4 regions of the Roseateles rivi genome follow, and region 1 is predicted to be linked to each of the others. Evidence: predicted binding sites of a transcription regulator. Region 1 holds the regulator's gene; each other region holds the start of a gene.

Region 1 (7,254 bases):
CCCCCTGCCCAAGAGGAAGTCATACCGATGGGGGAAGGGGTTACCCAAGTACCGCCTGGGCGGCTGCGGCTCCAGGCCCTATCCAGCTGAAGCGCGAAACACTTTGGCCTGCGTGCTCTACAGACTCCAGAAACATGGCAAACGGCCGCACCCAGGCCCCCGAGTTGTTGTACAGCGGCCGATAGAGCACCAGCGGCTCCAGCGACTCGCTGTGGCGAACGACACCCAGCACCTCGTACTCGCCACCCTTGTAGTGACGGTAGCGGCCGAGGGGGATGGAGGGCAGAGGGGGGAGCTCGTTGGTCATGGTGAAGAAGGGCGCATCGCCGCGCAGCGGTGGCCGCTTGGTGTGTGCAAGGCGGAGCGAAAACCGACCCGCATCAAGTTTGATTGCGCGCCGAGCCCGCCACCAAATCAAACCGATACAGGCGGCACTCGATGGGGCCGTTCCACATGGGCACGCGGCGGTTGGCTTTGAGGCGCAGTTGGCCTTCGAGTTTCATTTCGGGGCACAGCAGCCAGGCGGTCCAGCCGGCGGGGTTTTGGGTGTAGGCACGTTTCCAGTGGGCGGCCAGGCGGGGGAAGAAGTCGGCGTCGGCGTGGCGTTGGTCCTCGCCTGGGTCGGTGGCGAAGGGCAGGGGGCGGTGGTGGGTGGCGGCTTTACCCAACACTTCGATGCGCTCACCGTAGGGTGGGTTGAGCATGAGGGTGCCGCCCAGGCCTTCGGGCAGGGTGGGTGCCGGGCGCTCCAGGGCGTCACCGCCGTTGAATTGCACGGCGTGGGCCACGCCAGCGCGGGCGGCGTTGCGCTGGGCGAAGTCGACCATGCGGAAGCTCACGTCGCTGCCGTAGATGGGCACGCGCGGGGGGTGTTCGGCCGCGCGGGCTTCGGCTTTGAGTTGCTGCCAGCGTGGCAGCAGGGCGGCGAAGGGGCGCAGGCGCTCGAAGGCGAAGCGGCGCAGTTGGCCGGGCGCGATGTTGCAGGCGATTTGCGCGGCCTCAATGGCGATGGTGCCGCTGCCGCAGCAGGGGTCGACCAGGGCGCCGCCAGCTTCGGGGGTGCCGCGCCAACCAGCGGCGGCGAGCATGGCCGCGGCCAGGGTTTCTTTGAGGGGGGCGTCGCCTTTGTCCTCGCGCCAGCCGCGTTTGAAGAGGGGCTCGCCCGAGCTGTCGACGTAGAGGGTGGCGTACTCGGGGCCCAGGTGCAGTTGCAGGGGCAGGTCGGGGTGACGCGTGTCGACGCTGGGGCGCTCGCCAGTGGCTTCGCGCAGCACATCGCACACGGCGTCTTTGATGCGCAGGGTGGCGAAGTTGAGGCTGCGCAGGGGCGAGCGCTGGGCGGTGGTGTCCACGCGCAGGGTGTGGCGCGGGGTGATCCAGCGGTTCCAGTCGGTGCGCCGCGCCAGGGCGTAGAGGTCGTCTTCGTGGCGGTAGGGCGCGCTGTCGAGTTCGATGAGCACGCGCTGGGCCAGGCGGCTGTGCAGGTTCAGGCGCAGCACGGCTTCGGCATGGCCCTCCACGGCCACGCCGCCGCGCTGGGTTTGGCGGCGCAGGTCGGGGCAGATGCGCTGCACCTCCTCATCCAGCCAGGGCTCGACGCCTGCGGCGCAGGGCAGAAAGAGGTAGAGCACTTCGCTCGCTTCGGGGTGGGGCACGTTCATCCCCAGATTGTCTCAGCCTCGGCTGGGTTCCAGTGGTAGACCAGGCGCTCAAAGTCCGGCAGCGGCACGGGCCGCGCAAAGCGGTAGCCCTGGAAGGCGTGGCAGCCCATGCGCCCGAGCAGGGCGTGTTGGGCGTCGGTTTCCACGCCCTCGGCGATGACGTCCAGGCCCAGGCTGTTGCCCATCTGGATGACGGCGTGGGCGATGGCGCGGGCATTCGCCTCCGTGAGCAGGTCGCGCACAAAGCTTTGGTCGATTTTGAGCTGCGCCAGCGGCAGGCGCTTGAGGTAGGCCAGCGAGGAGTAGCCGGTGCCGAAGTCGTCCAGCGAGAAGCGCAGGCCCAGCGCACGCAGCTGCTCCATGAGCGCGATGACGGCTTCGACGTCCTCGATGACCGCGCTTTCGGTGATCTCCAGCTTGAGGCTGTGCGCGGGCACGCTGCTGCGCTGCAGCAGGTCGATCAGGTGGTCGGCAAAGCCTTTTTGGCGGAACTGCCGCACGCTGAGGTTGACCGCCAGCGACAGCGGCGCGAGCAAAGGGTCCGTGGCCCAGCGCCCCAGCAGCTCGCAGGTTTGGCGCAGCACCCACTGGCCCAGGGGTTCGATGAGGCCGGTCTGCTCGGCCAGGGGGATGAACACGGCAGGGGAGATCCAGCCGCGCGTGGGGTGGCGCCAGCGCAGCAGCAGCTCGCCGCCGATGAGCTGGCCCGAGCGCCCCACCTGCGCCTGGCAGTGCAGCTCCAGCTCCCCGGCTTGCAGGGCACTGCGCAGGTCCAGCTCCAGGGCGATGCGTTCGGCCATTTCGGCCTGCACGCGCGGGTCGAAGAAGCAAATGCGATTGCGGCCCTGGGATTTGGCCTGGTACATGGCGTGGTCGGCGGCTTTGAGCAAATCCTCAGGGTTGGCCACTGGGCTGCCGCCCCACAGCACGATGCCAATGCTGGGCGTGCTGTGGTGCAAGTAGCCGTCGAGCTGGTAGGGCTGGCCCAGCACGTGCAAGAGCTTTTCAGCGGCCACCTCGGCGGCCACTTCAACACTGCGCGCACCGGGCTCGGTGCTGCTGCCAAGGTCTTGCAACACCACCACGAATTCGTCGCCACCCCAGCGCGCCACGGTGTCATCGGCGCGCAGCACGCGCTGGATGCGCTGGGCCACCTCTTTGAGCATGAGGTCGCCCATGCTGTGGCCCTTGTTGTCGTTCAGAACTTTGAAGTGGTCCAGGTCGATGAACAGCAGCGCACCGCTGCGCGAGTGGCGCCGCGCCGAAACCAGGGCATGCTGCAGCCGGTCCATGAGCAGGCGGCGATTGGGCAGCTCGGTGAGGGCGTCGTAAAAGGCCAGGCGCTCGATTTCGGCTTCGACCTGCTTGCGCTCGGTGATGTCGCGCGTCAGGCCCACAAACAGCGGTTGGCCTTCACGCTCGATTTGCGACAGCCCCAGCGTCATGGGAAAGACCGTGCCATCTTTGCGCAGACCCGAAACATCGCGGTTTTGCCCAATCACACGCGCCACGCCGTGGCTGAAGTAGTTGGCGATGTATTGCTTGTGGTGCTGGCTGTCGGGCAGCGGCATGAGCACATTGACATTGCGCCCCAGCAGCTCTTCCATCGGGTAGCCGAACATGCGGCAAGCGGCGGGGTTGATGGATTCGATCACCCCGCTGGCATCGGTGGTGATCACACCGTCGAGCATGTGGTCCAAGATGGCTTGGGTGTGGCTGGCTTGGTCGCGCAGCTGCTGCTCGGTCTGGCGCGCTTGGGTGATGTCCAGCAGCGTGGCCACGATGCGCAGCGCCCGGCCCTGCCCGTCCCAGGCGGTGGCCCGGCCTTTGGCGTGAATCCACACCACCTGCCCGCTGCTGTGCTGCATGCGGAACTGCTGCGACCAGCCCGAAGCGTCGGTGTGCGCAATTTGCTGCTGCAGCGCCTCGTTCACGCTGAGCTGGTCGCGCTCCTCCACATGTTGCAGCCACTGGCGCAGCGGCACGGCCTCGGGCGTGGGCGGGCAGCCCAGCATGTGCCAGCAGCGCGCGTCGCTGTGCAGCAAATCGGTGGACACATGCCAGTCCCACAGCCCCAGGGCCGCACCGTCCAGCGCCAGCGCGGTGCGCTGGGCGGCCTCGCGTTCGGCCTCGAACTGGCGCTGGCGCATGGCCACCAGCTGCAGGCGCCGCCGCTGCCACAGCCCCAAGCCGGAGAGCGCCATCAAAGTAATGGCCCCGCCCGTGAGCAAGGCCAGCATGACTTGGCGCCGCCAGGGCGCCTCCACATCGGCCACCGAGCGCCCCACGGCCACCACCAGGTGTTTGTTCAGCACAAAGCCCTCGGGCTTGATGGTGCGCACGCCCACCAGACGCTCGTCGTCGCTGAGCACCGACTTCATGTGCTGCAGGCTGCTGAGTTCGCCCTCGCGGACATGCCGGGCCAGGATGGACCCGGCCGTGGCCCGCATGTTTTTGCCCACCCAATCGGGTCGCTCGGGCAGGACGCCAAAGAGCAGGCCGTCCTCATGCGCCATGGCCACCCATTGGTTGGCCGAGGGCTGGGCCATGCCCATGACGAGCTGGAAATACTCCGGCTCCAGCGTCGCCGCCACCACCCCGCTGAAGATGCCGCGATGGTTGAAGGCGGCCCGCGACAGCGTCACCGTGTAGACCCCCATCGCGCTCTCGTAGGGCTCTGAGAGGTAGAGCTGGTTCATGGCCGGCGTGTTCGAGGGCAGGCGAAAGTAGTCGCGCTGGCTCACATCACGGTGAAGCATTTCCGGGAATGAGCTCGCCACCACCACCCCCTGCGGGCTCACCAGTGTCATGCCACGCACCCCGGGAATGGAGCGCGCCAGCGTGCTCAGCAGTTCACTGCCACGCTGCGTGCGGGTGGCCTCGCCCCAGGCGGCGCTTTGCAACATCACGGTCTTGAGCGCGGTGTGTGCCGACACCAGTTGCTGACCCAGCACGTTGTCCAAGGCCTCCACCTGGGCTTGCAGCTTGTCGCTTTCGGTGCGCAACAACACGTCCCGCTCATGGTGCAGCCACAGCGAGGCCACCGCCCAGCACAGCCCCAGCACAGCGCCGGTACCTAGCCAGTGGCGGCGGGTATCCCTTCTGAAACTTTGGGTGGTCAGCTCGGGCATGCAAGAGCACGTGAAAAGGTACAGACGAGGGCAAGCGTCCAAAAGCGCCCGCCATGGTGCGCGGATTCGCCCGCGCGCATTCCGTAAATTTATGGGGGATTTTGAGGCCTACCGGGGGAATAGGCTATTGATTTCTTCCGAGCACTCGAGTAGGAAAATCTCAGCGCCTTAGCGCGCTTTGCGTTGCGCGGCGGGTGCGATGCGCAGCGCCTCTCGGTACTTGGCCACCGTGCGGCGGGCCACTTGGATGCCTTGCTCTTCCAGCATCTGGGCCAGCTGGTTGTCCGACAGCGGCTTGGCCGCGTCCTCCGCCGCCACAAACTGCTTGATGAGCGCACGCACCGCCGTGCTGGAGGCGGAGCCCCCGGTCTCGGTGCTGAGGCCGCTGCCGAAAAAGTACTTCAGCTCGAAAGTGCCCCAGGGCGTGGCCATGTATTTGGCCGTGGTGACGCGCGAGATGGTGGACTCGTGCAACTCCAGCTCGTCGGCGATTTCGCGCAGCACCAGCGGCTTCATGGCCAGCTCGCCGTGGGTGAAGAAGCCGCGCTGGCGCCGCACAATGGCCTGGCTCACGCGCAGGATGGTGTCAAAGCGCTGCTGCACGTTTTTGATGAACCAGCGCGCCTCCTGCAGCTGGCCGCCAAGCGGCGTCTGGCTCAGACCGCGCGCGGCGCGCAGCGCCTCGGCGTAGAGTTGGTTGATGCGCAGGCGCGGCATCACATCGGGGTTGAGCTGCACGTCCAGACCGCGCCCGGTTTTGCGCACGATGACATCGGGCACCACGGCGCTGGCCTCGGTGCGGCCAAAACGCCGCGCCGGGTGTGGCTCCAGCGTGGCGATGAGGGCCGCGGCCTCGCGCAGCGCTTCTTCGTCCGCGCCGGTGAGCAAGGCCAGGCGGCGCCAGTCGCGCCGGCCCAGCAGGCCCAAGTCCTGCTGGCACACGCGCAGCGCCAGCTGCTGCTGCGGGCTGGGGCTTTGGCGCTGCAGCTGCAATTGCAGGCATTGCGCCAGGTCGCGCGCGCCCACGCCGGTGGGGTCCATGCTGTGCAGCAGGGCCAGGGCCAGGCGCAGCGCGTCGTGCACGGCCTCGCGCTCTTCCTCGCTGCTGTCGGGGCTGGCAAAGCTCTCGGCCAACTCTTCCAGCGAGTCTTCCAAAAAGCCGTCTTCGTTGAGAGATTCGATCAGCGCCAGCAAGGCCGCGCGGTCCATGGCGCCCAGCTGCATGCCCGCCATTTGCTCGCGCAAATGGTCTTGCAGCGTGACGACGCCGGCGTCGCGCTCCTGCGCGCCGTCCTCACCCTCGCCACCCAGGCCTTCGCCGCGCAGCGAAGGCAGCTCGCGGATGCCGTCGAAATCGTCGTGCTCGGTGCCGTTTTCCCAGTCGTCACGCTCGGTGCCGCCAAAGTCCTCGGCCTTGAGCTCGCCGTTGGCCTCGCCCTCATGCGCGGCGTCGCCGCCTTCAGCGCTGGGTTCGTGCACGCGCTCAGAGGCCGGAGCGGCGAGGGGGGTGCTGCCTTCGGCGCGCTCGTCGCCCTCGCTGTCGGGCTCCAGCAGCGGGTTGCTGGCCAGCATCTGCTCCACCTCCTGCTGCAGCTCCAGCGTGGAGAGCTGCAGCAGCCGTATGGACTGCTGCAGCTGCGGCGTCAGCGCCAGGTTCTGCGAAAGGCGTACCTGCAGGGTGGGTCTCATGGCGGGCCCTGCAGGCGCTTACATGCGGAAGTTCTCGCCCAGGTACACGCGGCGCACATCGGGGTTGTCGACGATGTCGGCGGGGGCGCCTTCAGCCAGAACGGCCCCTTCGCTGATGATGTAGGCACGGTCGCAAATACCCAATGTCTCTCGCACGTTGTGGTCGGTGATGAGCACGCCAATGCCGCGCTCTCGGAGGAAATGAATGATGCGCTGGATCTCTAAAACAGCTATGGGGTCAACCCCGGCAAAGGGCTCGTCCAGCAGGATGAAACGCGGCTGAGTGGCCAGGGCGCGTGCAATTTCCACACGGCGGCGCTCGCCACCGGAGAGCGCCGGGGCCGGGCTGTCGCGCAGCCGCTCGATGGAGAGCTCGTGCAGCAGGCGGTCGAGTTCGGCGTCCACGCGGGCTTTGGGCCAGGGCTTGCCCTTGTCGTCCACCTGCAGCTCCAGCACCGCGCGCACGTTTTCGGCCACGGTGAGCTTGCGAAAAATCGACGCCTCCTGCGGCAGATAGCTCAGCCCCATGCGCGCGCGCTCATGGATGGGCAGGCGCTGCACGGGTTTGCCGTCGATGTGGATGCTGCCCGCATCGGCCCGCACCAGGCCGACGATCATGTAGAAGCTGGTGGTCTTGCCCGCGCCGTTGGGACCCAGCAGGCCCACCACCTCGCCGCTGCGCAGGTCCACGTGCACGTTCTTGACGACCTTGCGCACGCCATAGCTTTTCTGCAGGCCCTCGGCCTGCAGCCGGCTGCCACCATCCACGCCGG
Region 2 (7,254 bases), on a different contig from region 1:
CAACGGGGGGCCGGGGCGCGGTGGGCGCGGGGCCTCACTCAAACCAGCCACGCCGCCACCCCTCGCCCAGCAGGGCGCGCACATCGGGCTCGATGCCACTGCAGTCGTACTCAGACTCCAGCTCGGCCACCAGGGCGCTGATGCTGCGGCTGCCGTCGCAGCGGCGCACGATTTCGGCGGCGCTGGGGTTGAGCTGCACCATGCCTTCGGGGTAGAGCAGCACCCAGCTTTGCTGGGCGGGTTCGTATTGCAGGCGGAACAACCGACTCAGGCGCGGCCGGTTGGGCAAGGTGTCGGGGCTGCGGGGGGCAGTGGTCGTGGGGGGGGTGGTCGTGCTCATGGGCGGCAGGCCTTTTCAATGGCGTCGAGCATGCTCCAGAGGATGTCCAGCTTGAAGCGCAAGATCTCCAGCGCACGTTGCTGCTGGGCGGCGGTGGTGAAGTGCGTCAGCGTGACGCGCAAACCATGCTCCACATCGCGCGAGGCCAGCGGGATGCGGCTGCGGAAGTACTGCAGGCCTTCGGCCTCGATCCAGGGGTAGTGCAGCGGCCAGCTGGCCAGGCGGTCTTTGTGGATTTGCGGCGCGAACATCTCGGTCAGCGAGGAACACACCGCCTCCTGCCAAGGTGCCTGGCGCGCGAAGTTGAGATAGGCATCGCAGGCAAAGCGCACGCCGGGCACGACGTGGCGCAGCGACTGCAGCTCCTGGCGCGACAGGCCCACGGCCTCGGCCAGGCGTGTCCAGGCCTCGATGCCACCGGCCTCCGAGCCGCTGTAGTCGCCACTACCGTCGTGGTCCAAGATGCGCTGCACCCACAGCCGACGGTCCTCGCGATCAGGCATATTGGCCATGATGGCGGCGTCTTTGCGCGGGATGCACAGCTGGTAGTAAAAGCGGTTGGCCACCCAGCAGCGGATTTCTTCGGGCCGGCAATGCCCGGCGTTGAGCCGCACATTGAAGGGGTGGTGGATGTGATAGCCCGCGCCTTGGGCACGCAGCTGCGCCTCGAACTGCACCGCGCTCCAAGCCTCTGGGGTTGCCAGGTTCACAGCACGATCTCCAGTCCGTCGTAGGCCAGTGCCACGCCGGCGGCGCGCAGCTCGGCGTGCTCGGCCGAATCTTCACGCAGCACGGGGTTGCTGTTGTTGATGTGGATGAGCCACTTGCCGGTACTGGGGGGCAGTTGGCGCAGCCAGTGCAGCATGCCCTCAGCACCACTCTGCGGCAAATGCCCCATCTCAGCGGCGCGTTTTCCCGATAGACCGAGATCGATCATCTCGGTCTCACTCCAAAACGTACCGTCTACCAGCACCGTGTCGGCCCATTGCATGGCAGCCCACACGGGCGCGTCGATGCGGCCCAGGCCGGGGGCGTAGAAGAGCTTGCGGCCAGTTTGTGGGTTGTGGATCTTGAGCCCCACCGTATCGCCCCGGCGCGGGCGGCCACGGTAGGGCGAAAACGGTGGCGGCTGGCTGTGCAGGGGCAGGGCCTGCACTTGCAGCGGGCCCAGAAATGGGGCGTCGATGGCGCCACCATCCAGCGGCAACGCGCGCGGCGCCAGGCCGCCGTAGTGCCCCAGCAGGCGCGGCAGGCCCAGGCCCTGCTCCAGGTCGCCCAGCACCTCGGGCGTGGCATAGAGCGGCAGCGGCGTGGCGCGCTCGCGCAACATCAAGAGCCCGGCGGTGTGGTCGATTTGCGCGTCGATCAAAAGCACGGCGGCCACGCCGCTGTCGCGCAGCGCGCGCGCCGGTTGCAGCGCAGGCGTCTGGCGGATTTGCTGCAGCACCTCGGGCGAGGCATTGATGAGCAGCCAGTCTTGCCCATCTGCACTCAAGGCCACGGAGGACTGCGTGCGCGGCGCGGCGCGCAGGCCCCCAGCGCGCAGGCCCGCGCAGTTGGGGCAATTGCAATTCCACTGCGGGAAGCCGCCCCCGGCGGCAGACCCCAGCACTTTGAAAACCGCCATAGCCCCCACCTCTGTTTCAGCGGCACAACGACGCCAAAGCAGGCCCGCCCGCGCGGACTGCACAAACGCAGCCTGCGCGGGCGGGCCTGTGTCGGCGGCGCAGCACGGGCCGGGCCAGGCCCAGCACGGCTGGCCGCAAGGCCTCACGCATCAGCGATTGGCGATGTACATCGTGATTTCAAAACCGAAGCGCAGGTCAATGAAGCTGGGGGTCGTCCATGCCATGGTGGGGTCTCCTCGATGTCGTCGACGGGGTGCTGGCACAGTGTGCGCGCGGCTCAACGCGCCGCGTGGGACACCGCTTGCACGGTGACACACCAGCAGCAAGGGTGGTGCAAAACCCGTGCCACGTTGGAGCACTGCCCGCCCCGCCCTTGGCATGCCCTCACGCACCGCACCGCTGGCGTCAGCGCTTGTGCCAAACGGGTGTGCCAGCTGTTCCGATATGGAACACAGCGCACCGGCGTCAGGACAGCAAGCCCGGTGGCAGGCGGTCTTTTTTGCGATAGATGGTGTTGCGTGAGACGCCCAGCAGCCGGGCCGCTTGCGAGACATTGCCGTGGCACTGGCGCAGCGCCTCGACCATGGCCTGCAGCGCCACGTCCTGCAGCCGCGCGCCGGCTGCCGCCTCGCGTGCGGGCTCGGCAGAGGCGGTCTGCTGCGGCGCGGCGCTGGCGTCGGGGTCTTGCAGCTCATCGAAAAAGTCGTCGGGCAGGTGTTCAATGTCAATGCAGGGGCCCGCCCCGGCCATCACCACGGCGGTGCGCAGCAGGTTGTGCAGCTGGCGCACATTGCCCGGCCAGCGGCAGCGGTGAAACAGCGCCAGCACCTGCGGGCTCAGGCGCAGCGGCGTGCCGCCGCTACAGAGCTTGGTGAGAATTTTGTGCACCACCACGTCGAAGTCAGTGCGCTCGCGCAGTGCGGGCAGGCGCACCACCAAGCCGTTGAGGCGGTAGTACAGGTCTTCGCGAAACAGGCCTTGGGCCATGAGTGGTTTGAGATTTTTGTTGGTGGCACACACCAACGCCACGTCCACCTCGTACTCCTTGCTCGATCCCAACGGGGTGACACGCCGCTCCTGCAGCACGCGCAGCAGCCGCGCCTGGAGTTGGATGAGCATGTCGCCGATCTCGTCCAAAAACAAAGTGCCCCCATGGGCTTGCTGGATGCGTCCTGGCGCGCCACGGCGACGCGCGCCGGTGAAAGCGCCTTCCTCGTAGCCAAAGAGTTCGGACTCGATCAGGGTCTCGGGGATGGAGGCGCAGTTGATGGACACAAAGGGCCGCGCCGCACGTGGCGAGTCGTTGTGAATGGCCTGGGCCAGCAGGTCTTTGCCAGTGCCGGTCTCGCCCAGAATCATCACCGGAATGTCGCTGCCCTGCACGCGCTGGAGCTTTTGCAGCACGGCCGCGAGCTGCGGGTCGCCGGTGTTGAGGTAGCGCAGCCGCGACAGCGCCGGGCGCGCCTGCGCCATGGCCGCAGCCGGGGGCGCAGCGCCTGCAGACGCACCCGGCGCCGCCCAGCCCTGCACCAGCGATTTGGCCGGGCGCACGCGCACCTGCGCCACCACTGTCACGCCGTTGTGCAGGCACAGGCTCAGGGGCTGACCGGCAGCTTGGCGCAAGCCGTCGTGCAACTGCGAGACCGACAACCCAAACAGCGAAGCAAAGGTGTGCGCCCGCAAGGCACTGTTGGAGAGCCCCAGCTGGAACTGCGCGCTGCGGTTGGCACAGAGAAAACGTCCATCCGGCGTGAAGGCCGCAATGCCCTCCATGAGCGTGCCCAAAAACTCAGCGCGGGCATGAAAGTACAGGCGCATCGAGTCTTGCGTGGCATGGGCAAAGAGGCGGTTTTCAATCATCTGCGCAGACATGCGCACCAGGGCCATGGTGTGCTGGTGGTAGCTGCGCTCGTCGCCCGTCACGTCCAAGGCTCCCACCACCTTGCCATAGGGGTCCAAGATGGGCGTACACGAACAGGTCAGAAACTGGTTGGCATGCAAGTAGTGGTCACGCCCATGCACCACCACGGCGCGCTCCTCGGCCAAGGCCGTGCCCACGGCATTGGTGCCTTTGCTGCGCTCAGACCAATCCACCCCAGGCATGAGAGCCACCTTGGTGGCGCGCTCCAGAAAGTCCGCGTCGCCCAGCGAGTGCAGGATGAGCCCGCTGCGCGAGGTCAACAGCACCATGCTGTGGGTGTTGGCGATTTGCTCGTGCAAGGTTTCCATCACCGGGCTGGCGTGTTGGTAGAGCAGGCGGTTTTCCTCGCGCACGGTCGCGAGCCATCCCGGCGCCAGCGGGGCAAAGTCGGGGCGCTCATGGGCATCGAGCCCAAATGCAGCGCTGCGGTGATGGGCCTGGCGGATCACGTCGTCGTGCGGCGCCTGCACACCCAAACTGGCGTGCAGCGTGGACTGCGGGCCTCCAGGCAGCGGTGACAAATCGGCCATATGGTCTCCAGTGGCGGCGCCCGCTGCCCAGGGGGGAGCGGCGGGGGCGGGGCATCCCGGCATCAAACCGGGCTCAAGAGACGCACCGCCCCAGGCTTGCGCAGGGGTGTCTTGGGGGTGTTTGGCAAATGGATGCGACACGGATGCTCCTCGTTGGGGCACCCCCTGCGTCAGGCTGCCACATGCAAGCCCAGCGGGGCACCCCACCACAACACCGTGACACAAGCAAATCTGCGGCCAACCCGCGGGCACACCCAGCGCACACCCCGGTCGGGGGTGATGCGTCACAACTGAACAGCCTGCAACACGCCCATGGTCAGCCGCAGCGCGCGCTTGCAACACCCCGCAACCACGGGGTGCGAAGGCAGGTGGCACGGCTCTTGCCAACAACCGGGCTGTCGTCCATTCCTCCAACCTTTGACAGCTCTGTTGGCCATGCATCACCCTCGCTCACTCCCACGAACCGCCCGGCGCGCCGCCTGGGCGTTGGCAACACCCCTCTTGGGCCTGGCCTTGTGGCAGCTGCCCGCCACGCCCAGCCTGGCGCATGGCGACGTCACGCCACAGGCCGTCGACACCCGCTCACTGCCGCAGCTGGGCGCGGGCTGGCGCGACCGCAACCCCTTCAGCAACGGCCCCGCTCAGCCCGAGGCACTGCGCATTGGCAGCTCCGCCTACAACCAAAACTGCGCCCGATGCCACGGGCTGGAAGCCATCTCCGGCGGCATTGCGCCAGACCTGCGTCGGCTCGACGCCGACTGCATGAGCCTGGCTGAAGCGGCCAAACAGCAGGCCTGTCTGGCGGAGATCGACGACTACTTTTTGGGCACCGTGCGGCGTGGCCGCGCGCGCGACGGCCGCGTCTACATGCCGCCCTTTGAACAAACGCTCAGCCAAGAGGCGATCTGGGCCATCCGCACATATTTGGAGTCGCGCCGTGAACGCTGACACCTACCAGCACCCGCGCCGCCAGTGGCTGCTGCACAGCGCCGCGGCTTGCGCCTGGGCGGGCAGCATGGTGGCACGCCCGCTCTGGGCCCAAGCCCTCAGCACACCCGGCTGGGTCTCCCAGCTGCGCCAGGGCGGCCAGCTGCAAGTGGCGCTCTACAGCGACAACGCGCCCTACTCCAGCGCCCACCCCCGCGATCGCAGCAAGCTGCAAGGCGTGGATGTCGCCCTGGCTCAAGCCCTGGCCCAAACCCTGGGCCTGCAGCTGCAAGTGCTGCCCTTGATGGCGGGCGAGCAGATGCAGGATGACTTGCGGCACGCCGTCTGGCGCGGCCACCCGCTGGGCTGGGGCCCGGCCGACGTGATGTTGCACGTGCCGCAGGACGCCGCGCTGGCCCAGAACGTGCCGCAGACCCTGCTTTGCGCCCCCTACGCCCAAGACACCCTGGCCGTGCTGCACGCGCGCTCGGTGCTGCCGCAGTTGCCCGGCCCTGCGGTGCTGCGCGGCCACCCCATTGGCGCAGAACGGGGCAGCGCCGCCGCCAGCGCGCTGCTGGGCTTTGCCGGTGGAGAGCTGGCGGCGCAGCTGCACTTTTTCGACAACGGCGTGCAGGCCGCCGCCGCCGTGCTGGAGGGCCACTTGCATGCCGCTTGGGTCACCCGCGCCCAGGCCGAGGCGGCATTGCACCAGCGCGGTGACAGCGTCCATGACGCCTCGCCCTGGGCCCTGGGCAGCCCACCGCTGCCGGGCCTGCGCATCCAGGGCTGGCGCCTGGGCATGGCCGTCAAAGCCGCACATGCCGAATTGGGCGCGGCCTTGGGCGGCGCCGTGCAGCAACTCAGGGCTGGAGGCGTGTTGCGCCAGATCTTTGCGCAACAGGGACTGAGCGCCGACACCCTGCTGGTCTGAAAGCCAGCGCTGCCGCCCTCGCGTAGACTGCCGACCTGACAATGTGTTCTGGGCGCCGTCTCACGCCAGGGCTGGCCCGGATGTGCGGCTGGCTTGGCCGCTGGGGTGCCGCGCCCGCTGCAGCCCTCTTTCCTATCGTGAACCACCTCCAGCCAAGCGAAAAAACCATCGCCATCATCGGTCTGGGCTATGTCGGACTGCCCTTGGCAGTGGAGTTCGGCAAGCACCGCGCCGTCATCGGGTTTGACATCAACGCCCAGCGCGTGGCCCAGCTGCAAAGCGGCCACGACCACACCCTGGAGTGCAGCAGCGAAGAGCTGCGCAGCGCGCCGCTGCTGCGCTACAGCCACGATGTGCAGTCGCTGCGCGAGGCGCAGATCTACATCGTCACCGTGCCCACGCCCGTGGACCAGAGCAAGCGCCCGGACATGGTGCCGCTGGCGCGCGCCAGCGAGCTGGTGGGCCTGGCGCTCAAGCCCGGCGACATCGTCATCTACGAATCCACCGTCTACCCCGGCGCCACCGAAGAGGTGTGCGTACCGCTGCTGGAGCAGCACAGCGGCCTGCGCTTTAACGTCGACTTCTTCTGCGGCTACAGCCCCGAGCGCATCAACCCCGGCGACAAAACCCACCGCCTGCCCACCATCACCAAAGTCACCAGCGGCAGCACACCGGCCGTGGCCGACGAGGTCGATGCGCTCTACGCCTCCATCATCAGCGCGGGCACCCACAAGGCCAGCAGCATCAAAGTGGCCGAGGCCGCCAAGGTGATCGAAAACACCCAGCGCGACCTCAATATCGCGCTCATGAACGAGCTCAGCCTGATCTTTCACAAGCTCGGCATCGACACCCACGAGGTGCTCGCCGCGGCGGGCACGAAGTGGAACTTCCTGCCCTTTCGTCCAGGCCTGGTGGGCGGCCACTGCATTGGCGTGGACCCCTACTACCTGACCCACAAAGCGCAGGAGATGGGCTAC
Region 3 (7,254 bases), on a different contig from region 1:
GCTGGCAATCAGGGCCACGGCCTTGAGCGCGCAGGCGTCGGTGATGGGGGTGGCGGCGGTGGAGACATAGGCCTCCACGGCGTGGGTGAGGGCGTCCATGCCGGTGGCAGCGGTCAGGCCCTTGGGCTTGGCCAGCATCAGCTCGGGGTCGTTGACCGACAAGATGGGCGTGACGTTGCGGTCCACGATGGCCATCTTGATGTGGCGTGTTTCGTCCGTGATGATGCAAAAGCGCGTCATCTCGCTGGCCGTGCCTGCGGTGGTGTTGATGGCCACCAGCGGCAGCTGGGGCTTGCTGGAGCGGTCCACGCCTTCGTAGTCGCAGATGTCGCCGCCGTTGGTGGCGCACAGCGCAATGCCCTTGGCGCAGTCGTGCGGCGAGCCCCCGCCCAGCGAGATCACAAAGTCACAGCGCTTGGCCTGCAGCAGTGCCAGCCCGGCGCGCACATTGCCTGCCGTGGGGTTGGGCTGGGTGCCGTCAAACACCACGGCGTCGATGTCCTTCTCGGCCAGCAGCGCTTCAATGCGCGCGGCCACGCCCAGCTGGTTGAGCACGCTGTCGGTGACGATCAAGGCGCGCTTGAAGCCATAGCCCTTGAGGGCGTTCATGGCGTCTTGCAAACAGCCTGCGCCCATGACGTTGACGCTGGGCATGAAGAAACTGCTGACCATGGTGAAGCTCCGTGAATGTCTGTGTGGTGAGAGCAGCGGCGCTGCTGCCAAAAATCCTAGGCCCACAAGGGGGCGCGGCAGTGCACGCCGCGCTCTCAACACTTGATACTCATCAGAAGAAGCCCAACTTGGCCTCGCTATAGCTCACCAGCAGGTTTTTGGTCTGCTGGTAGTGGTCCAGCATCATCTTGTGGGTCTCGCGCCCGATGCCCGACTCCTTGTAGCCGCCAAAGGCCGCGTGCGCAGGGTAGGCGTGGTAGCAATTGGTCCACACCCGCCCGGCCTTGATGGCGCGGCCCATGCGGTAGGCCACGTTGCCGTTGCGGCTCCACACGCCCGCACCCAGGCCGTAGAGCGTGTCGTTGGCAATCTGCAGCGCCTGCGCTTCGTCTTTGAAGGTGGTCACGGCCAGCACCGGGCCGAAGATTTCCTCCTGAAAGATGCGCATCTTGTTGTGGCCTTTGAAGACCGTGGGCTGGATGTAGTAGCCGCTGGCGAGCTCGCCACCGAGCTGCGCGCGCTGCCCGCCGGCCAGCACCTCAGCGCCTTCTTGGCGCCCGAGCTCCAGGTAGCTGCTGATCTTGGTCATCTGCTCCTGCGAGGCCTGCGCGCCCATCATGGTGTCAGTGTCCAGCGGGTTGCCTTGCTTGATGTCGGCAATGCGCTTGAGCGCGCGGCTCATGAACTGGTCGTAGATGGACTCATGAATGATGGCGCGCGACGGGCAGGTGCACACCTCGCCCTGGTTGAAGGCAAACAGCACCAGGCCTTCGATGGCTTTGTCCAGAAAGCCATCGTCGCGGTCCATCACGTCGGGGAAGAAGACGTTGGGCGACTTGCCGCCCAGCTCCAGCGTGGCGGGAATGAGGTTGTTGGCCGCGGCCTGCGCAATCAAGCGCCCGGTGCTGGTCGAGCCCGTGAACGCAATCTTGGCAATGCGCTTGGAGGTGGCCAGCGGCATGCCCGCCTCGCGCCCAAAGCCGTTGACCACATTCAGCACACCTGGCGGCAGCAAGTCAGCAATCAGCTCCACCAGCACCAGCAGGCTGATGGGCGTGCTCTCGGCGGGCTTGAGCACCACGCAGTTGCCCGCACCCAGCGCCGGTGCGAGCTTCCAGGCCGCCATGAGGATGGGGAAGTTCCAGGGAATGATCTGCCCCACCACGCCCAGCGGCTCGTGGATGTGGTAGGCCATGGTGTGCTCGTCGATCTCGCTCAACGCGCCTTCTTGAGCGCGCACGCAGCCCGCGAAATAGCGGAAGTGGTCCACCGCCAGCGGAATGTCGGCATTGAGCGTTTCGCGGATGGGCTTGCCGTTGTCGACAGTCTCGGCATAGGCCAGCTTTTCGGTGTTGCGCTCGATGCGATCGGCAATCTGCAGCAGGATGTTGGCGCGGTGCGCCGGGCTGGTTTTGCCCCAGGCATCGGCCGCGGCGTGCGCGGCGTCCAGCGCGCGCTCGACGTCCTCAGCGCTGGAGCGTGCCGCTCGCGTGTAGGCCTTGCCGGTGATGGGCGTCACGACGTCGAAATACTGTTCCTTGACCGGTGCCACAAAGCGCCCGCCAATGAAGTTGTCGTACTGGGGCTTGAAGCTCAGAGGGGCGCCAGCGGCGCCAGGCAGTGCATACAGCATGTGAGTCTCCTTGAGTGGTGCCAAACCCGCGCCATGCGGGCCAAACACATTGCACTCACAAACCGTGCCAACACCAGCGGGCCAGCCCCGGGCTGTTGCGCTGTCCCATAACGCGACGGTGACAGCGCCACCCCTGCGCCGAAACGGCGCAATCGCGCCCCTGCTCTTGGAACCGTGCAGCCTTTGGCACCGTGCCAGCTTGCACAATGCGGCACAGGACCCCGAACACACCCCGCAGAAGCTAGGACAAACTGATGAGCCCCTGCCCCATGCCGCTTGACCCACGCAGCACCGCCGTGCTGGTGGTGGATGTTCAACAAGCCCTGTGCCGTGGCGGGTGCTATGAGGTGTTTGAGGCAGCGGCGCTGGTGGCGCGCATCAACACGCTCACCCAAGTCGCGCGCGCCGCGGGCGTGCCCGTGGTGCTGGTGCAGCACGAAGCTGTGAGCGGCCCCATGCGGCGCGGCGAGCCGGGCTGGGAATTGGCCTCAGACCTCAGCGTGCAGCCCAGCGATTGGCGGCTCCACAAAGCCGCCAGCGACTGTTTCCAGCACACCGATCTGGAGCAAAGCCTGCGCGCCGCGGGGGTGCGCCAGCTGGTGGTGTGCGGCATTCAAAGCGATTTCTGCGTGGACTCCACCGTGCGCCGCGCCCTGGCTTTGGGCTACGAGGTCTGCCTGGTGCAAGACGGCCACTCCACGCTGGACAACGGCGTGCTCAGCGCCGCACAAATCAGCGCCCACCACAACGCCACGCTCTGCGAACTCAGCAGCTATGGCCCACGCGCGCGCCTGGTGGCGGCCGAGGCCCTGAGGTTTGCCGCGGCCTGAGCCTGCGGCGCAGGGTTAGCGCCGCAGCCCACGCAGGGCCCACAAAAAGGCCTTGCCAAAGCAGGGGGCGCTGGCGTCGAGTTCATGCATGCGGCGCAGGGTCTGGATGTCGAAGGCGGGGCTCCAGAGCTGGCGCAGCAGGGCCTCGTCATAGCCCAGACCACCGCCGGTGGAGCCGCTGTCCTGGGCCTGCGCGTCGCTCAGGCCACTGCCGCCCTCTGGGGCGAAGCAAACCAAAGACAACAGTCCGCCCGGGCGCAGCACCCGCGCGATCAGGTCGATATAGGGCTGGCGCTGCGCGGGCAGCAGGTGGTGGAAACAGCCGGAGTCGCACACCAGCTCAAAGCCCGCGCTGGGCAGTTCGGTGTTGAACACATCTGCTTGGCGCAGCGTCAGCCCACCGCTGGTCAAGCCCTGTGCCGCCTCGGCCGTGAGTTCGCGAGCCCAGGCAATGGCAGAGGCCGAGTAGTCCAGCGCCAGCACCTCGTAGCCCTGGCGTGCCAAGAACAGGGCATTGCGCCCATTGCCGCAGCCGATGTCCAAGGCCCGGGCGCCCCCGGCAGTGCTGCCCGCTGGGACCCAGTCCACCAGGTTTTCGTCCGGAACGGGCCGGAAAAACGGCACCGGGCGCTGGCGGTCTTGGTAGAAGGACTGCCAGCGTTCAATCGGTTCGGACATGGGTGGGGTGCTGGTGGGGTGTCAGCTCTTGCGCAGGCCGCCCCAGGCTTGAGGCGCGGCGTGCTCGATGCCGGCCAGTTGCAGCACGCGTTCCACGGTGTCGTCCACCATGGCCTGGATGCTGCTGGGGTGGTGATAGAAGGCCGGCAGGGGCGGGAAGATGATGCCGCCCATCTCGGTCACGGCCGTCATATTGCGCAGGTGCGCCAGGTTGAAGGGAGTCTCGCGCACCATCAGGATGAGGCGGCGGCGCTCTTTGAGCGTGACGTCGGCGGCGCGGGTCAGCAGGTTGTCGCCCAGGCCGTGGGCAATGGCGGCCAGCGTCCGCATGGAGCAGGGGGCCACCACCATGGCGGCCGTGGCAAAGCTGCCGCTGGCCACGCAGGCGCCTACGTCACCGGGGGCGTGGGCGTGGTCGGCCTCGGCCTCGAGCTGCTCGCGCGTGAGGCCCAGTTCGTGGTGGGCGTTGAGCACGCCCGCGGGCGTGAGCACCAGGTGGGTTTGCAGGCCCAGCGCACGTGCGCGGCGCAGCAGGCTCAGCCCATAGGCCGCACCGGTGGCGCCGGTGATGCCCACCACCAGACGTGTGGGCGCGGTGTGCATCAGCCTTGCGTCAGCAGCTGTTGCAGCTCGCCGCTCTCGTACATCTCCATCATGATGTCGGAGCCGCCGACGAATTCACCGTTGATGTAGAGCTGCGGGATGGTGGGCCAGTTGGCGTATTCCTTGATGCCCTGGCGCACGGCTTCGTCTTCCAGCACGTTGAAGGTTTTGACTTCGGTGGCGCCAGCGGCTTTGAGCACCTGGATGGCGCGGCCCGAGAAGCCGCACATGGGGAATTGGGCGGTGCCCTTCATGAACAGCATCACGCGGTTGCCTTTGACCAATTCGTCGATGCGTTGCTGGGTGTCGCTCATGGGTGTGTCCTCGTGGTTTCAATGCCGGCGTCGCCGGCCTGCAATGAGGACGCATTATCCGGCAGCCCTCAAGGCCCCAGTGCGGCACAGGACACTGTCGCGCGCCGCTTCAGTAGCTGTAACTCAGCCCCAGCTGCACCACGGGCCAAAAGCTCAGGGTGTTGGGGTCGCCCAGCGTGCGCGCATTGGCGCCCAGGCGCGGGGTGAGGGGGGCGGCCAAGCCCAAGTCGGCACTGAAGCCCCAGCCGCCGCGCAGTGCAAAGCCGCTATAGCCCACGCCCAGATAGCTCAGCTGGCTGCTGGGCTCGGCCTGCACACCCGGCACGGGCGAGCTCAAGCTGCGCAGCGAGGCAGAGGCAAACGGCGCCCACTGCGTGTGCGCGCCCAGTGCCAGCCCGGCGCTGCTGTAGCTCTGCGAAGCCGGACCCAGCATCAGCCCGCCTGTGGCGCGCAGGCCGCCGCCGGTGCGTTGGCCCAGGCCCGAGGGGGTGAGGTAGTAGTCGCCCAGCAGGTTGACGCTGCTGGTGCTGCTGCGTTGTGCGGCGCTGCTTGGGGTGTTTTGGCTCAGCTGCAGGCGCAGCTGCCAGGGGGAGAGGGTGTCGGCTGGCACCTGCAGGCCCTGGGCCTGGACGGGCTGGCTCACCAGGTACAAAAGCCCACCCACAAGGCTGGCGCACAGGGCCCAGCGCAGGCGTTGCAGACGGTGGTCAGGCTTGGCAAGGCGGGTGGCAGCGGGCATGGCGGACCTCCAAAGCGTGGGTGGCGGCTTTCAGGGAAATCTCCCCTGGGTCTGAACCATGCTACGCCCCGACTTTGCGCTTGGATAGCCTTTGGTGAGGGAAGGAGTGGGGCTATTTGCTGCGCTTGTGACGCTTGCCTCAGCCCGGCCAGCGCCCGCCGCTGCAGCGGTCGGTTCCCGCCAAATCCTGCCGGGTTTGCACCTGTTCAAAACCCCGCAGGCGTAGCAATTCAGCCACGGCCGGGCCTTGGTCGTAGCCGTGCTCCAGCAGCAGCCAGGCGCCGGGCAGCAGGTGCGCGGGTGCTTGCTGCACCAGCGTGCGCAGATCGGCCAGCCCGTCCCCTTCGGGGGTGAGGGCCTGGCGCGGTTCGTGGCGCAGCGCGGCCAGGTGGGGGTCGTCGCCGCGGATATAGGGCGGGTTGGAGACCGCCAGCTGCAGGCGCAGCGCGGCGGGCAGGGCGCCCCACCAGCTGCCGGGGTGGGTGTGCAGCGGCAGGCCCAGCGCCTGCGCATTGCTCTGGGCCACGGCCAGAGCGGCGGGGCTCAGGTCGGTGGCGTGCACGGTGGCGTCGGGCCGCTGTGATTTGATGGCCAGGGCAATGGCGCCGCTGCCCGTGCCCAGGTCGGCCGCGCAAGGGGCTTGCAAGGGCTGCAGGCATTCCAGTGCCCAGGCCACCAGCACTTCGGTGTCGGGGCGCGGCACCAGGGTGTCGCGCGTCACCCGCAGCTTCAGGCCATAAAACTCTTTGTGCCCTTGCAGATAGGCCAGTGGCACGGCGTCCAGGCGTTGCTGCAGCCAGTCCTGCAGCTGCGCGCTTTGCTCGGGGCTCAGCAGCGCGTCGTCGTGCTGGATCAGCCAGGCGCGCGACTGCCCCAGCAGTGCTTGCAGCAGGTATTGCGCCTCGCCCCGGGGCAGGCCTTGCTGCTGCGCCAGGCTCAGCGCGGCGGTCACGCTCAGGCGGCTGGTCATGCCGAGGCTTCCAGGGCGGCGAGTTGTTCAGCGGCTTGCGCGCGCAGCAGCTCGGCCATGACGTCATGCAAGTCGCCGTCCATGATGGCGCCGAGCTTGTAGAGCGTGAGGTTGATGCGGTGGTCGGTGAGTCGGCCCTGCGGGAAGTTGTAGGTGCGGATGCGGTCGCTGCGGTCTCCACTGCCCACCAGGCTTTTGCGTGTGGCGGCCTCTTTGGCAGCGCGTTCGTTCTTGTCCTTGTCGCGCAGCCGCGCGGCCAGCACGGCCATGGCTTTGGCCTTGTTGCGGTGCTGGCTGCGGTCGTCCTGGCACTCCGCCACCAGCCCGGTGGGCAGGTGGGTGATGCGGATGGCTGAGTCCGTTTTGTTCACGTGCTGGCCGCCCGCGCCGCTGGCCCGGAAGGTGTCGATGCGCAGCTCGGCGGGGTTGAGCTGGATGTCCTCGGCCTCGTCGGGCTCGGGCATCACGGCCACGGTGCAGGCGCTGGTGTGGATGCGGCCTTGCGACTCGGTGGCGGGCACGCGCTGCACGCGGTGGCCGCCGGATTCGAACTTCAGCCGCCCGTACACCGCCTCGCCGTCGATGCGCAGCACGATTTCCTTGTAGCCGCCGAGGTCGGACTCGCTGGCCGACATCACCTCCACGCGCCAGCCCTGGGCTTCGGCAAAGCGCAGGTACATGCGCGTGAGGTCTGCGGCGAACAGGGCCGATTCATCGCCCCCGGCCCCGGCGCGGATTTCCAAAAACGCGGCGCGTTCGTCGTCCGGGTCTTTGGGCAGCAGGGCCAGCTGCAACTCGTCGTCCAGGCGTGTCAT
Region 4 (7,254 bases), 280 kb from region 1:
TGGCCCTGACCCGCAAGCCCGAACAAGCGCCCCACGGGGCTTGAGCACAAGAAAAGGACGGCAATCATGAAAACGCAACGTATCGCCACGCTGCTCAAGCGCGAGTGGCTCCAGCACAAGTGGAGCTGGTCCATCCCCATGCTGGTGCTGGTAGGCCTGGTGTGGGCTTTGATGCTGAGCCTGCCAACGTTCAGCAGCAAGGTTCAATACAAGTTCCACGCTGGCGGCAGCACCCACACACAGGTGGGGGTGGAGGTCGGCGAGGCCAAAGGCGCAGAGGCTGCAACGCTGCCCCAGGGGGGCGCACCGCAAGAGGACGACTTGGGCCAGCTTGTAGCCTCGCGCTCGGACGTGACGGCCTTGCTGATCTTGGTGGGGGTGAGCTGGGGTTTTGCCATGCTGCTGTTGGTGACCAGCACGTCCATCGTGTTGTTCCAGATGCCAGGCTTGCCGCGCCGTGACCGCGCCGACCGCAGCCACGAATTCTGGCTCTCCCTGCCCGCCACCCATGTGGAGAGTCTGGGCAGCACCTGGCTGGCGCATGGCGTGCTCGTGCCCATGGCCGCCGTGTTGGTGGGGGCGGCTTGTGGCCTGCTCACGGGCATGGTGGGGGTGGTTCAGGAATCGGGCTTTGGGGCCCTGATGGCTGCGCCCTGGTGGGGTGTGCTGCAGGTGCTGGCGGTGGGGGCACTGCGCCTGCTGCTGGGCGTGGCGCTCATGGCCTTGTGGTGGTCGCCCTTTGTGTTTGCACTCATGCTGGCGCAGGCCTGGGTCAAAGGCTGGGGGGCGCCGCTGCTCATCGGCGTGACCGTGGCCGCCGCGGCCTTGCTGCAAAAGCTCTACGGCTACACAGCGTTGGCAGAGGCCTTGCAGGCGCAGCTCATGGGCGGCGTGGAGGCCGTGGCCATCAACATCCCGAACGCCGAAGCTCTGCTGCGCCAAGCCCACGACGCCAGCGCTGCCGCCCGTGTCCTGGTGGGCCAGCTGGGGGCTGACACCTGGAGTGTGCTGAACTCGCTGGCCTCGGTCCAGTTCCCGCTGAGCTTGGGGGTCGCGGCACTGTGCTTTGCGGGCCTGGTGCAATGGCGGCGCCGGGCGTGAGCGGCTTCAAGCCACGGGCATGAGGTTTGGGCACAGAGGCTGAGCCTGCAATTCATGCCCGGGGGCCTGGGTTCTGGCATCCTCGGGCATGGCGCATTCACGACGCCGACCTAGGGGAGACAGGGTGACGGGTGGGGCTTGGTTTTCGCGCTGGCTGGGGCGTTCGTCTCCGACGGCACCCGGTGGCGTGGCCTCACGTTACCAGCTACAGGAAGAAATTGGCCGCGGCGGCATGGCGGTGGTGTACCGCGCCATTGACACCCAAACCGGGCGCCCAGTGGCTGTTAAGCGCCTGGCGCTGAGCCGTGCGTTCGCGGCGGCCGATGTGCCGCAGATCTGCCAGCGCTTTGCACAAGAGGCGGCGGTGGCGCAGCGCCTGGACCACCCCGACATCTTGCGCGTGGTCGACGCCGGGCGCAGCCAAGACGACCAAGACGCCTGGATGGTCATGGAGCTGGCCAGCGGCCATGACCTCGGTGCTTTTGTGCGCGCCCCCCATTTGTTGCCCGTGGTTGAAGTGGTGCAAATCGCGGCCCGCCTGGCGCGCGCGCTGGCCTATGCCCACCGCTGCGGCGTGGTGCACCGGGACGTCAAGCCCTCCAATGTGATGTGGGACCACGCCAGCGCGCAGCTGCGGCTGATGGACTTTGGCGTGGCCCGCCTGCACAACAGCAGCCATACCGGCACCGGCATGGTGTTGGGCTCACCCACCTATATGGCGCCCGAGGTGCTCACCGGCTTGCCGGCCGATGGCCGCAGCGACATCTACGCCCTGAGCGTGCTGCTGTTTGAGCTGCTCACCGGCGCTTTGCCCCATCACAGCGACAACTTCGCCGATCTCATCCAGCAAGTGGCCCACGAAAGTGCCCCCGACGTGCGGCGCTACTGCCCTGGCTTGAGCGAGGGCCTGGCGCTGGTGGTGGCGCTGGGTCTGCACAAACACCCCAAGCTGCGCTATCAGGACGCCGACACCATGGCGCAGGACCTCGAGTTGGTGTTGCGCCTGGGTGTTGGGCGTCGCGGAAACGTTGACTGACGCGCTGCAATTGAGGGGACAAACGCGTGACGAATTCCGCATTTATCGGGGCTTCACCCTGCTGGCGTGGAGTGAAGATGCACAATCCGCCGACCACAACAACCCAGTTCTGCCATTTGTCATGAATTTGGAGTTCTTCAGCGCGACCGACACAGGCCGTGTGCGTGACAACAACGAAGACTCCGTGGCGCTGGATGAGCAGGCAGGGCTGTTCATCCTGGCTGACGGCATGGGGGGCTACAACGCCGGTGAGGTGGCCAGCCAGATGCTCACCGGATTCCTCAAGGCCGAGTTGGGGCGCTGGCTGCGCGAAACCGAAGGCCAGGCTGCGGAGTCCGAGGTTTGCCGCGCCATGGAAATCTGTGTCGACAACGCCAACCGCGCCATCTTCAACGCGGCCACCAGCAACCCCCGCTACGCAGGCATGGGCACCACCTTGGTGTTTGGCGTGTTTGCGGGCAGTCGTCTGGTGTTGGGGCATGTGGGGGATTCACGCGCCTACCTGTGGCGCGAGGGTGCGCTGCGCCAGCTCACGCGCGACCACTCGCTGCTGCAAGAACAACTCGATGCCGGCCTGCTCACCCCCAGCCAGGCGGCCGTGTCTCTCAACCGCAACCTCGTCACCCGGGCTGTGGGGGTGGACGAGCATCTGATGCTGGAGCTCACACCGCAAGATGCCAAGTCTGGCGACATCTACCTGCTGTGCAGCGATGGGCTCACGGACATGCTCGACGAGACCACCCTCGCGCAGTTGTTCCAGGCACACGGGCAACTCCCCGAGTTGGGGCGCGCGCTCATCGACGCGGCCAATGACTATGGGGGGCGGGATAACATCGCAGTCATTCTGGTCCGCACGAGCGAAAACACCCGTCATCGCCGATGGTGGGCACCCGGCCGAGCCTGAGTGGCTGGCGCGAGCATTGATCAGCACGGCTGCGGCCTGCACAGCAACATTTCGAGGTCAAACATGAGCAAGCTGATGGTGTCTCTCGATGGCGTAGTCATTAAAGAGATCCAACTCACCAAAGACAAGACCACCCTGGGGCGTCGGCCGTACAACGATGTCGTCATTGACAACCTGGCCATCAGCGGCGAACACGCCGTGCTGCAAATGGTGGGCAGCGATGTGTTCATTGAAGACCTCAACTCCACCAACGGCACCTACATCAACGGCAAAGCCATCAAAAAGCAGCTCTTGAACCATGCCGATGTGATCGAGGTGGGCAAGTACAAGATCAAGTATCTGGGCGAAGACACCAGCGAGTACGAGCGCACCCAGGTGCTGCGCAGCGGTGCTGCCACCGGCAGCGGCGCCATGCGCTCGGGCTTTGGTGCGGCCTCCGAGTTCGGCGCCCTGGGCCCGGGCATGATGCCCGGCCAAGCCGCTGCCATCAAAGTGCTCAACGGCCCGGCTGCAGGCCGTGAGGTGGTGCTCAGCAAAGTCGTCACCACCGTGGGCAAACCCGGCGTGCAGGTGGCCTCCATCACCAAACGCCCCAGCGGCTATGTGTTTGCCCACGTTGAAGGGCATATGCGCCCCAGCGTCAACGGGCAAGCCCTCACCAGCGAATCCACCGCCCTGCGCCACGGCGATGTGATCGAACTCGCTGGCACGCAGATGCAATTCCTGCACCACTGACCCCGCGCGCCGCGCGGCCCTGGCATGCCAGGTGCTGCGTGCACCACATCACGCGGCCTGGGTTTGGCAAGCGCTGCCCCTGTGGCGGTGGCGCAGCGTGCCAATTGCGCCACTGGGCTGAGCCTGGTGCGGGCTATACAGTGCGCTCCACGGCCTCAGTTGGTGGGGCCAGCTGTGCCCACAATGAACATTACTGCTTTGGGCTGCGCAGGGTCACTGGCTGCGGGCCACGACACCACGGCATTCCTGCTCGACGACGACGTACTGCTGGACGCGGGCTCCGGCGTGGGCACCCTTGGCATCGAAGCGCTGCTGCGCATCGACCATGTGCTGCTGAGTCACTCGCACATCGACCACATCCTGGGCCTGCCGCTCCTGGCCGACACCGTGCTGCGCCAGCGCACCCTGGCCGGGCGCCCCCCTATCCAAGTTCATGCGCTGGAGCCCACCCTCGCAGCGCTGCGCCGCCACCTCTTCAACGGCGTGCTCTGGCCCGACTTCACCCGCCTGCCCAGCGCCGAACACCCCGTGCTGAGCCTGCACCCCTGCCATATCGGGCAGGTGCTGGCATTTGGCGCGCGCCGCATTGAAGTGCTGCCCGCCCGCCACACCGTGCCCGCCTGCGGCTTTGCCGTGCAAGGGCCCGCTGGGCGCTGGTGGGCCTACAGCGGCGACACCGGCCCCAACCCCGCGCTGTGGCACCGCCTGCGCCAGCTGCCGCTGTCTCACCTGGTGGTGGAGTGCGCCTTTGACGACGACGAATTCGAACTCGCCGACCGCGCCCTGCACCTGTGCCCCCGCCAGCTGCGCACCGAGTTGCAAGACTGGCTGCCCCTCGAGCTGCCGCTCTACATCACCCACATCAAACCCGGCATCGAGCCCAAAGTCATGGGCGCCCTGAGCGCCCAACTCCACCCGCTGGTCCCCCGCGCTCTGCACGGCGGCCAGGTGTTCCAGCTCGACTGACAGATTTCGACCCCCGCGAATGCGGGGTGACCAATCCCGTCACCCCACCTGACACAGCGCGTCGCACCCCCTCATTCAAGTGATAAATTACCCCTCAAATGAGGGGTTAACTGCTAGAAATGCATGTGGCATGTGCATTGCGTCACACAGTGCTCCTCAACCTGTGTTTTAGGGAGCAACCCATGAAAAAACGCGTGCAACAAGGCTTCACCCTGATCGAACTCATGATCGTGGTGGCTATCGTCGGTATCTTGGCTGCCGTGGCAGTGCCTGCTTACCAGGACTACACCAAGCGCGCCCGCGTCACCGAAGGTCTGGGCCTGGCCAGTGCGGCCAAGCTGGCGGTGACGGAGTACTACTCATCCAATGCGGCCTTGCCTGCAGACAATGCAGCTGCTGGTTTGGCGGCGGCAGCCCAAATCACTGGCAACGGCGTGCAGAGCGTGACTGTCACCAATGGTGTTATTGCGATCAAGTTCAACGACAAAGTGGTTAACGATCAAACCCTCCTGCTGACACCTACGACTCCAACTGACGCGGCAGGTGGCAAGATCACTTGGAGCTGCACGGGTGGCACTTTGGACGCCAAATTCCGCCCCTCCGAGTGCCGCGCCGCTGTTGCTGGCTCCTAATGTGAACAGGTGGGCCTAGCGCCCACCTCCCCAACCCCGTCACCCCCTGACCATTCTGGTCACACGTGACGGGCGCAGGCGACCAGATGTGTCGCCTGCAAGGGGCTGGAGTGTGAACAGCGTCACGAACGCTTAGCACCTGGCCCCTGGCACGCCATCTGCAGTAGTAAGGATGTCCGCAACGACGTCCCCCAACTCCTCACTTCCGGAGAACTGCAATGAACCGTGCCATCAAAAGCGCCCAAAAGGGCTTCACCCTGATCGAACTGATGATCGTGGTGGCCATCGTCGGCATCCTCGCCGCTGTGGCCCTGCCGGCCTATCAGGACTACACCCGCCGTGCCCGTGTGGCTGAAGGCTTGAGCTTGGCTTCTGCCGCCAAGTTGGCCGTGTCGGAATACAAGGCTTCCAACAACGTCTGGCCCGAGAGCAATGATGTGGCTGGCCTGGGCAGTGACCCTATCACTGGCCAAGGTGTGGAAGACATTCAGATCGGTTCGGAAGGCGTGATCACCATCACCTTTAACAGCCGCGTCACTGATGGCAACAGCGGCAGCACGATTGAGTTGCGTCCCTCTTTCGACGAAAGCGGTAACAAAATTGGCTGGGATTGCACCCAGGGCGATCTGCTGGAAAAGTATCGCCCCGCTGAGTGCCGCGGCAGCCGTCCTCAATAAGGTCTGAGGCGATGCGCTTGCGTTGAGCCAGCATCTGGCCAAAGCCCGCCCGAATTCGGCGGGCTTTTCCCGTTTTCGCGTCGTTGCCTTCGTGACAAGCTGTGGCGCTGGTATGTTCAACCACATCAATCCGGTGCCCATGTTGAAACCCGATCTGCGCGGATGGACCTTGATCGAACTGATGGTGGTCGTCGCCGTGGTGGGCATTCTGGCGGCGGTGGCCCTGCCCACCTACCAGACGCACACCCGCCGCGCGCGCGTGGCCGATGGCCTGGGCATGGCCACCGGAGCCAAGCTGGCGGTGACAGAGTATTTCTCCTCGAACAACGCTTTTCCCGACTCCAACACGGCGGCGGGCTTGGCGGCCCCGGGTGAATTTCAAAGTGCGGCAGTCAGCAGCATTGAGGTTGGGGCCAGGGGGCTCATCACCGTGACCTACACCCATCTGGTGGACGAGGGTAAAACCCTGGTGCTGGAGCCTGATGGAATTGAGGCGGGCCGGGTGGCCTGGAGCTGCAAAGGCGGCACCTTGGAGCTGACCTTGCGCCCTGCCGAGTGCCGCTGAGCCGCGCACCGGTGTGCGGCTGAGGCGCCGCCTAGAATGCCCGTTTTGTGTCCGCGCCGCTTGGCCTGCGGACTGCGGCGCAGGCCCGTTCACAGCGCGGCAGCGCGCCCCGCTTTGAGCGTTGCCCAGAGGATTTGCCTGCCGTGATTGCCCCCGCTTTGCCCGCTGATGTTCACCGACCTCCTGCGCCCCTCTTGCTGGGGGGCTTGTTGTTTGGGGTGGTGCTCGCGCCCTTGCTGGCGGTGAACCACACGCCCTCGGCCACGCTCTACAACCAATTGCTGGCCCTGTGGGGCTGGGGCTTGCTGGTGTGCGCTCTGGCCACGCAGGAGCGGCAGCGGCCACGCTGGGGTGCGGTCGAGCTGTGCTTGAGCCTCTTGCTGCTGGCGGCCGCCCTGGCACCGCTGTGGCGCAGCCAGCCGCTGTCCATCGCCCTGGGTCAGCTGGGCATGCTGGGTGCGGCGCTGGTGGTGTTTCGCGCGGCGTGCGGTGTGCCTGCGGCGCAGCGCTTGGCCGTGTGGGAGGCCTTTGCTGCCGCCGTGCTGGCTCTGGGCCTGTGCAGCGCCTTGGTGGCACTGGTGCAGGTGTTTGCGCCCGATTGGGCGGATGGCGTGCTGATTGCGCGCTCAGGCCTGGTG

What was found. Region 1 encodes sigma-54, which starts transcription at its own class of promoters, with help from an activator protein. Its sites were predicted from a motif close to TGGCANGNAANCTGCTTT; they were not measured.
Region 2: pqqA (pyrroloquinoline quinone precursor peptide PqqA) is a predicted target of sigma-54. The motif match lies at 2,299-2,316, and genes of this name have one in related genera.
Region 3: exaC (acetaldehyde dehydrogenase ExaC) is a predicted target of sigma-54. The motif match lies at 2,358-2,375, and genes of this name have one in related genera.
Region 4: ACG0Z6_RS04350 (pilin) is a predicted target of sigma-54. The motif match lies at 5,522-5,539, and genes of this name have one in related genera.

Annotation. Positions count from the first base shown of each region.
Region 1 is NZ_JBIGHZ010000002.1:339,558-346,811, forward strand. Features, by position in the region: gene ACG0Z6_RS05570 (DUF1653 domain-containing protein) at 41-307, opposite strand; gene ACG0Z6_RS05575 (THUMP domain-containing class I SAM-dependent RNA methyltransferase) at 381-1,661, opposite strand; gene ACG0Z6_RS05580 (bifunctional diguanylate cyclase/phosphodiesterase) at 1,658-4,792, opposite strand; gene ACG0Z6_RS05585 (RNA polymerase factor sigma-54) at 4,961-6,481, opposite strand; gene lptB (LPS export ABC transporter ATP-binding protein) at 6,500-7,254, opposite strand, start outside.
Region 2 is NZ_JBIGHZ010000001.1:461,600-468,853, reverse strand. Features, by position in the region: gene pqqE (pyrroloquinoline quinone biosynthesis protein PqqE) at 1-84, opposite strand, end outside; gene pqqD (pyrroloquinoline quinone biosynthesis peptide chaperone PqqD) at 35-340, opposite strand; gene pqqC (pyrroloquinoline-quinone synthase PqqC) at 337-1,050, opposite strand; gene pqqB (pyrroloquinoline quinone biosynthesis protein PqqB) at 1,047-1,967, opposite strand; gene pqqA (pyrroloquinoline quinone precursor peptide PqqA) at 2,118-2,192, opposite strand; gene ACG0Z6_RS02145 (sigma-54-dependent Fis family transcriptional regulator) at 2,434-4,419, opposite strand; gene pedF (cytochrome c-550 PedF) at 4,855-5,367, shown strand; gene ACG0Z6_RS02135 (substrate-binding periplasmic protein) at 5,357-6,277, shown strand; gene ACG0Z6_RS02130 (nucleotide sugar dehydrogenase) at 6,415-7,254, shown strand, end outside.
Region 3 is NZ_JBIGHZ010000001.1:484,232-491,485, forward strand. Features, by position in the region: gene yiaY (L-threonine dehydrogenase) at 1-672, opposite strand, end outside; gene exaC (acetaldehyde dehydrogenase ExaC) at 785-2,305, opposite strand; gene ACG0Z6_RS02255 (cysteine hydrolase family protein) at 2,560-3,135, shown strand; gene ACG0Z6_RS02260 (class I SAM-dependent methyltransferase) at 3,151-3,813, opposite strand; gene ACG0Z6_RS02265 (UbiX family flavin prenyltransferase) at 3,835-4,416, opposite strand; gene grxD (Grx4 family monothiol glutaredoxin) at 4,416-4,730, opposite strand; gene ACG0Z6_RS02275 (hypothetical protein) at 4,840-5,469, opposite strand; gene prmC (peptide chain release factor N(5)-glutamine methyltransferase) at 5,609-6,439, opposite strand; gene prfA (peptide chain release factor 1) at 6,436-7,254, opposite strand, start outside.
Region 4 is NZ_JBIGHZ010000002.1:59,220-66,473, reverse strand. Features, by position in the region: gene ACG0Z6_RS04385 (ABC transporter ATP-binding protein) at 1-44, shown strand, start outside; gene ACG0Z6_RS04380 (hypothetical protein) at 67-1,101, shown strand; gene ACG0Z6_RS04375 (serine/threonine-protein kinase) at 1,289-2,137, shown strand; gene ACG0Z6_RS04370 (Stp1/IreP family PP2C-type Ser/Thr phosphatase) at 2,259-3,041, shown strand; gene ACG0Z6_RS04365 (FHA domain-containing protein) at 3,105-3,776, shown strand; gene ACG0Z6_RS04360 (MBL fold metallo-hydrolase) at 3,960-4,742, shown strand; gene ACG0Z6_RS04355 (pilin) at 4,925-5,374, shown strand; gene ACG0Z6_RS04350 (pilin) at 5,593-6,051, shown strand; gene ACG0Z6_RS04345 (pilin) at 6,191-6,616, shown strand; gene ACG0Z6_RS04340 (PglL family O-oligosaccharyltransferase) at 6,760-7,254, shown strand, end outside.